2 regions of the Streptomyces sp. NPDC006711 genome follow, and region 1 is predicted to be linked to the other one. Evidence: riboswitches for the same ligand, from Rfam matches in the RefSeq annotation. Region 1 holds a riboswitch; the other holds the start of a gene.
The links. Region 1 has a riboswitch for cobalamin ahead of ACFYM2_RS26960 (HoxN/HupN/NixA family nickel/cobalt transporter). Riboswitches for the same ligand answer to the same signal wherever they lie in the genome.
Positions count from the first base shown of each region.

Region 2: it holds a riboswitch for cobalamin, as region 1 does, so the genes downstream of both, ACFYM2_RS20000 (ABC transporter substrate-binding protein) here and ACFYM2_RS26960 (HoxN/HupN/NixA family nickel/cobalt transporter) in region 1, are expected to answer to the same signal.

Region 1 is NZ_JBIAGO010000016.1:107,455-111,319, forward strand. Features, by position in the region: gene ACFYM2_RS26950 (hypothetical protein) at 292-603, shown strand; gene ACFYM2_RS26955 (hypothetical protein) at 773-1,027, shown strand; gene ACFYM2_RS26960 (HoxN/HupN/NixA family nickel/cobalt transporter) at 1,058-2,164, opposite strand; cobalamin riboswitch at 2,192-2,409, opposite strand; gene ACFYM2_RS26965 (ArsR/SmtB family transcription factor) at 2,584-2,973, shown strand; gene ACFYM2_RS26970 (hypothetical protein) at 3,014-3,295, opposite strand; gene ACFYM2_RS26975 (arsenate reductase family protein) at 3,414-3,776, shown strand; gene ACFYM2_RS26980 (Gfo/Idh/MocA family protein) at 3,784-3,865, opposite strand, start outside.
Region 2 is NZ_JBIAGO010000009.1:157,458-161,322, reverse strand. Features, by position in the region: gene ACFYM2_RS20010 (amino acid permease) at 1-569, shown strand, start outside; gene ACFYM2_RS20005 (M67 family metallopeptidase) at 656-1,078, shown strand; cobalamin riboswitch at 1,171-1,318, shown strand; gene ACFYM2_RS20000 (ABC transporter substrate-binding protein) at 1,356-2,330, shown strand; gene ACFYM2_RS19995 (FecCD family ABC transporter permease) at 2,389-3,417, shown strand; gene ACFYM2_RS19990 (ABC transporter ATP-binding protein) at 3,414-3,865, shown strand, end outside.

The DNA.
Region 1 (3,865 bases):
GCTCCGCCAGTTGGAACGCCTTCTGCGGGGGTGCGATGAGACACAGAGAGTGGAAGTCTGCCGGATCTTGGCCTCGTCGCTGCGCAGCGGTGTGCAGTCTGAGAACACCGCGCCGCCCGATCAAGCATGTCACCGGTAGGAGGCCACCCGCTCCGATCCTGCTTGCACGCAGTCAGCCCCCGCAGCACGCCACCGTCCTGTCGAGCGGCGGGGCCAGGAGCGACGCGGTTGCCTTGGTTCGTGCGGAAGATGAGGAGCCGCCGGGCTGGGGGCGCTGCTCCTGCTCCCCGCGTGCCGCAGCGCGTCGCCGGGGTGAAGGCCGCCCGCGTGCACTACGAGGCGTCGCGGGCGATGAGCACGGAGCGCCGCGCGCTGAACTTGCTGCGGTGGTTCGGGCTCGACAAGGGCACCGCCGGCCAGCTGCGCTCCCGCACGATGGCGCACTCCATGCTCGACCGGTTCCGGACGATCGGCGGGCCGGTGGACGCGGCCGCCGACAAGGCCGTGCACCTCCTACTCGGTACTTGGCACGCTCGCGGGCGGGCTCGCGGCCGGCGTGGTGTGGGTCGCGCCGGCCTGGCTGCTCGGGCCGGATGTCGGTAGCTGACGCCTCCGGCACCGGACGTCGTACGGGCCGAGGCCCTGACGTACCGCTGTCCCGGCAGCGAGGGGCCCGCCCTGAAGAAGGACATTTTTGAGTGTGCAAGGGCGGAGTGCTCGTAGGCGCCGGAGTGGGCGGCCGCACGGCGTACCGACGCGTCGTCCCACCAGCGTGCTCGACGCCAGGGCCGAGCACCTTATCTTCCCCGGACTGCGGAACGTCGTCCGGAACCGCGTGGTGGTCCTGGTGGCCCGCCGCCTGGCGAACGTCGCGGTCGCCGACGGCATCGTCATCCTTGGCCGGGGCCGGATCATTCAGGAGAGCACCTTCGTCGAACACACCGCCGCCGACGGCCTGTTCAGGGCGTTGTGGCTCCCGCAGAACGACTGCGGGGTGCCGGGCCCGCGAACGCCCGGTAAGGGGTGAGGGACGGGGGCCGGGGCCGGGCCGGCTAGCTCACGCCCCCGTCCCCGCCCACTTCTGCTCCACCTTCCCCAGCCGCCAGTACGCCAGCGCCGCCGCCCAGACCACCACGAACAGGCCGACGATGACGAAGCCCACGTTGTCCAGGTCCAGGGCCGCGATCCAGCCGCTGACCGGGTCGGTGAGGTCGAACTTCTCGTGGATGACGCCGACCAGTTCGATGGTGCCGATGAAGAACGCGACGGCGATCGAGAGGCCGGTGATGGTGAGGTTGTAGTAGACCTTGCGCACGGGGTTGGAGAACGCCCACTGGTAGGCGAAGTTCATGAACGTGCCGTCCAGCGTGTCGAACAGGCTCATCCCCGCGGCGAACAGCAGCGGCAGGCACAGGATGGCGTACCAGGGCAGTCCGGCGGCGGCGCCCGTGCCGGCCATGACCATCAGGGTGACCTCGGTCGCGGTGTCGAAGCCGAGGCCGAAGAGGAAGCCGAGCGGGAACATCTGGCCCGGCCGCGAGATGGACTTGGTGAAGCGGCCCAGGACGCGGTTCATGAACCCCCGCGAGTCCAGGTGCGCTTCGAGCTCCTTCTCGTCGTACGCGCCCGACCGCATCGCGCGGAACACCTTCAGGATGCCGAACAGGGCGACGAGGTTGAGCGCGGCGATGAGGTAGAGGAAGGATCCGGAGGCTGTGGTTCCGAGGACGCCGAGCACCTGGTGGGTGTCGGACTTCTCGTTCATGATGGTGCCCGCGAGCTGTGCGCCGCCGGCCACCAGGGCCGCCATGATGACGACGACGCTGGAGTGGCCGAGCGCGAACCAGAAGCCCACGGACACCGGCCGCTTGCCGTCGGCCATCAGCTTGCGGGTGGTGTTGTCGATGGCCGCGATGTGGTCGGCGTCGAAGGCGTGCCGCATGCCGAGCGTGTACGCGGTGATGCCGAGGCCGATGCCGTACGTCTTGGCGCCGACCGCGTAGTGCGCGGGGGCCACCAGGAGGAAGAGGATGCCGAACGCGGCCACGTGCAGGGCGGCTATCACCGCGAGCAACAGGCCGGTGCGGACGGTGTCCTCGCGGCGCCAGTGGAAGGCCGGTGAGGCGGCGCCCGCCTCGGCGGACGTGGGGGTGGACAGGGTCATGCGGTCACGCTCCAGCACCTCGTGGATCACTTCGTGAGATGCCGCGGCCGGTCTCCTGGCTGACGGGTGGGTGCGACCGCCCCGGCCTTCCCAGCCAGGTGGATCCTGGCCAGTGGCCCGCGAGGGGACGGCTGCTCCCCCGTGGAACCGATGGGGGAACCCGATCACAGTGGCGAGGGCCGCTCCGGTTTCCCACCGGTCTTCCCGAACACCACGGCCAGGTCACCCTAGACGCTGGAGAGTTGCCCGCACAGCTGCACAGCTGTGCAGGTATCGAAGATCACACGGCGCGTCCGCCGCAGCCGGGCCTCGTGAGGACCGGGCCCCCGGGCGGACCGGGGCTCGAACGCGCACGGCCCGGCTCGGACGCGCACGGCCCGGGGCTCGGACGCGCACCGCGCTCCTGCGAGGATGCCGGTATGCATCTCGTCCCCGCCGACCGCGCCGGCCACCGCACCATCGACGGCCACCGCGTGTGTGACGCCATCGCCGCGATCGGCGACCCCGCGCGCGTACGCTCCTGGGCCGACCGCTTCTCGCTGCTCGCCGACCCCAACCGGCTCGCCCTGCTGCTCGCGCTGCGCCGGGCCGGACCGCTGGCCGTCTCCGACCTGGCCGTCGCGACCGGCATGCGCGACCCGGCCGTCTCGCAGGCGCTGCGTCTGCTGCGGGCCGCCGGCGCGGTCGCCGGCGAGAAGGACGGGCGGGTGGTGCGCTACCGGGTGGTGGACGAGGCGACCGCGCGCCTGTTGGACCAGTACGCGATGACGCCCTCGGGGACCGGCCCCGGCCACGCCTCGACGGCATGACCGGGACCGGATGCGGCGACGGACCGGCCGCCGCCGGTGATCAGCGGCCGTCGTAGATCAGCGCGCGCACCATCCGGCACGTCGTCTCCGACGGCGGGTGGACGCCGATGAGGGCGGCGACGGTCCGTATCGTGCGGTCGGGCGCCTGCTCGGGCCGGTAGACGCCCGTGTCGAGCAGCGCGACGGCCAGGCGCATGGCCTTCAGGCGGCGGTTGTGCGACTCGTACCACGCGCGCGGACGCCCGGCGGGCAGCGGCACTTTGCGAAGGGGCGCGAGGGACAGCTGTTTCGGAGCGCGCGAGGTGAGTACGGCAGCGGTCATGGGCATCCTCCTGGGCAGTCGGGAACCCTCACTTACTGCCTCGATTTTACTGGGCACCACTGACAATCGGCCCTGGCCAGCGGCGCTTTGGGGACGTACTGCGGGTACTCTCGCGGGCATGGAGATCTGGATCAACCCGGCCTGTTCGAAGTGCCGCGGCGCGGTGAGCCTGCTCGACGCGGAGGGCGCCGACTACGCGGTGCGCCGCTACCTCGAAGACGTGCCGTCCCCGGACGAGATCCGGGCCGTCCTGGACCGGCTCGGCCTCGAACCGTGGGACATCACACGCACCCAGGAACCCGACGCCAAGGAACTCGGCCTCAAGGACTGGCCCCGTGACGCGGACGCCCGCGAGCGCTGGGTCACGGCGCTCGCCGAGCACCCCCGGCTCATCCAGCGCCCGATCATCACGGCGGACGACGGCACGGCCGTGGTGGGCCGCACCGACGACGCCGTACGCGACGCCCTGAGGCGGAAGTAGCGCCGCCTCAGGCCCCGTCGAGCTGGGCCTGCGCGTCGGCCAGAAGCTCGGTGACGCGCGCTCCGTACCGTACGTCGCAGGGGTGCGGC
Region 2 (3,865 bases), on a different contig from region 1:
CCGCGTTCCAGAAGATGGGCCTCGGCGTCGGCGCGGGCATCGTCAACTTCGTCGTGCTGACCGCCGCGCTCTCCTCCTGCAACTCCGGCATGTACTCCACCGGCCGCATGCTGCGCGACCTCGCGCTCAACGGCCAGGGCCCCAAGGTCTTCACCAAGCTCACCAGGAGCGGCACCCCGCTGGTGGGCACCTCGGTCTCCGCCGGGCTCATGCTGGTCGGTGTCTGGATCAACTACGTCGCGCCCGGCAAGGCCTTCGACTACGTCGTCTCCTTCGCCACGATCTCCGGCATGTGGGCCTGGATCATGATCCTGGTCTGCCAGATCCGCTACCGCGCCAAGTCCGACCGCGGCGAACTGCCGCAGTCCACCTTCCGCGCCCCCGGAGCCCCGTGGACCAGCTGGTTCGCGCTGCTCTTCATCGGCATGGTCATCGTCATGATGGGCATCGACAAGGACTCCCGCGTCTCGCTGTACTGCGCGCCGCTGTGGGCCCTGATCCTGGGCGTCTCCTACCTGGTCCTCAAGGCCAAGAACCCCGAGAACAAGGCGTTCGCCAAGCGCGTCTGACCCCGCTGACCGGCACGTTCTCACCATGTGGGCCGCCGCGTATCGCCACTCGATACGCGGCGGCCCCTTTGCTTATCCTTGCCGACATGCTGACCCTCACCCAGGCCCTGTACGACCAGCTCGTCGCGCACGCCCGCGCCGACCACCCCGACGAGGCGTGCGGTGTGGTCGCGGGCCCGGCCGGCACCGGCCGCCCCGAGCGCTTCATCCCCATGCTGAACGCGGCCCGCTCGCCCACGTTCTACGAGTTCGACTCGCAGGACCTCCTCAAGCTCTACCGCGAGATGGACGACCGCGACGAGGAGCCGGTGATCGTCTACCACTCCCACACCGCGACCGAGGCCTACCCCTCGCGCACCGACGTGTCCTACGCCAACGAGCCCGGCGCGCACTACGTCCTGGTGTCCACTGCGGACACCGACGGCGCGGGCGAGTTCCAGTTCCGCTCGTACCGCATCGTGGACGGTGTGATCACGGAGGAAGACGTCAAGGTCGTCGAGGCCTACTGAGCCAGGCCCACTGAGCCAGGCCTACTGAGTCACCCCCGGGCGCCGTGACGGATGGCGCGTACCGATCGAAATTCGCGCATATCGAAATTCGCGCATACTGTCCGTACGAAATTTTGATCATCGGGCGGCAGGACCCAGGAAGCCGGTGCGAATCCGGCACGGTCCCGCCACTGTGACCGGCCCCGGGGGACCCCCCTCGGAGCCGGAAGCCAGGAACTGACCTGCCGCCTTCTCCCATCGACAGGGGACGTGGAAATCCCCTTGGAGGAGCGCAGCCATGCTCTGGCGCCGCGCGGCACTCGCCGCCGCCCTGCTGTTCCCGCTCGCCGCGTGCACGACGCGGCCGCAGCCCGAGGCCACGGGCGCTACGGCCCCCGGCTTCCCGTACACCGTCACCAACTGCGGCGTGCGCACCACGTTCACCGCGCCTCCCAAGCGGGCCGTCACGATGAACCAGCACGCCACCGAGGTGATGCTGGAGCTCGGCCTCGCCAAGTCCCTTGCCGGGACGGCCTACTTGGACGACAAGGTACTGCCGAAGTACGAGGCGGCCTACCGCTCGGTCCCGGTCCTGGCCGCCGAGTACCCCTCCTACGAAAAGCTCCTGGCCGCCGGCCCCGACTACGTCTACGGCGGTTACGCCTCGGCCTTCGCCGCGGGCGAGGGCCGAAGCCGCGAAGCCCTCGCCAAGAGCGGCATCAAGTCCCGCCTCAACGTGGAGAACTGCCCCCGCGCCGACGCGACCACGATGGACGACGTGTACGAGGAGGTCACCGAGGTCGGCCGCACCTTCGGGGTGCCCGAGCGGGCCCAGACGTGGATACGCTCGGCCCAGGAGGCCAACGAGCGTACCCGGACGGCGCTTTCGGGCCGGGAGCCGGTGCCGGTGTTCGTCTACGACAGCGGCGACAAGACGGCGTTCACGGCCGGCGGCAAGGGCATCGGCAACGACATCGTGACGCGGGCGGGCGGACGCAACATCTTCGCCGACGACCTGAAGACGGCCTCCTTCGGCGACGCGAGCTGGGAGGACGTGGTGGCCCGCGCCCCGAAGACCATCCTCATCCTGGACTACGGCGGCACGAGCGTGGAGGCCAAGAAGAAGCGCCTGCGCGACGACCCGGCGCTCGCCTCGGTGCCCGCCGTCAAGAACAACAGCTTCGCGGTCCTCGCGCTGTCCGACATGGTGACGGGCGTACGGGCCCCGGACGCGGTGGCCAAGCTGGCCGCGCAGCTCGGGGCGGGAGCATGAGGGGGCGCCACCACGCGGGCCCGCAGCCCCGTCCCGCCGGTCGAGAAGGAGCCCGCCGGTGACCCCCCGCCGGCGCTACCTCGCGCTGCTCGGCGGCCTGACCCTCGTGCTCCTGGCCGGCGCCACCGCCGGGCTCGCGCTCGGCTCGGTACGGATACCGGCGGGCGAGGTGTGGGCCATCGTCACCGGCGCCGCCGAACCCGGCCCCTACCGCACCATCGTGCTGGACGTCAGAGCCCCCCGGGTCGTGCTCGGCGCGGTCACCGGCGCCGGTCTCGCCGTCATCGGCACCACCCTCCAGGCCCTCGTGCGCAATCCGCTCGCCGATCCCTTCCTGCTGGGCGTCTCCAGCGGAGCCTCCGCGGGGGCCGTCGCCGTGATCGTCCTCGGGGCCGGCGCCGGGGTGGCCACCACCGTCGCCCTGCCCGCCGCCGCCTTCGCCGGAGCCCTCACCGCCCTCGTCCTCGTCTACGCGCTCGCCCGGCGCGCCGGCTCCCTGGCGGGCGGGCGCCTGGTGCTGGCCGGGGTCGCCGTCTCCTACGTCCTGTCCGCGCTCACCAGCCTGATCCTGGTCACATCGGCCAGCGCCGAACACGTCACGGAAGTCCTGCACTGGACACTCGGCGGACTCGGCGGCGCCCGCTGGGACATGCTCGCTCTGCCCGCGCTCGCCCTCGCCGCGGGCACCCTGCTCCTGATCGCCCTGGCCCGCCCGCTGGACCTGCTGCTCGTCGGCGAGGAGGGCGCCACCGTGCTCGGCCTCGACACCGGGCGCTTCCGCGCGGCCGCCTTCGTGCTGGCATCGCTGCTCACCGGCGTCCTCGTCGCGTACACCGGGTCGATCGGCTTCGTCGGCCTGATGGTGCCGCACGCCGCCCGCATGGCCGTCGGCGCCGCCCACCGCGCCCTGCTGCCCGTCGCGGCCCTGGGCGGCGCCGCCTTCCTCGTCCTGGCCGACCTGGCGGCCCGCACGGTCGCCGCGCCCCAGGACATCCCCGTCGGCGTCCTCACCGCGCTCACCGGCGGCCCCTTCTTCCTGTGGATGCTGCGCGGACACGGCGCCCGCGCGGAAGGCGGCCCCGCATGACCACGCTGCGCGCCCAATCGCTCTCGTACACCACCCCCCAGGGCCGCGCCCTGCTGCACGACATCACCCTGCACGCCGCCGACGGCGAGACCGTCGGCCTGGTCGGGCCCAACGGCAGCGGCAAGACCACACTGCTGCGCTGCGTCTACGCCACCCTGCGCCCCACCTCGGGCCGCGTCCTGCTCGACGGCGCCGACCTGCACGCCCTGCCGGCCAGGGCCCGCGCCCGCCGGCTCGCGACCGTCCCGCAGGACGCCGACGCCGGCGGCATCGAACTGAGCGTGCGGGAGATCGTCGCCATGGGCTGCTCCCCGCACCACCGCTTCTGGGAGGCCGACACCGCCGCCGACGACGCCCTCGTACGCGACGCGCTGGCACGCCTCGGCATCGCGAACCTCGCCGCCCGCCCCTTCCCGTCCCTGTCCGGCGGTGAACGCCGGCGCGCCCT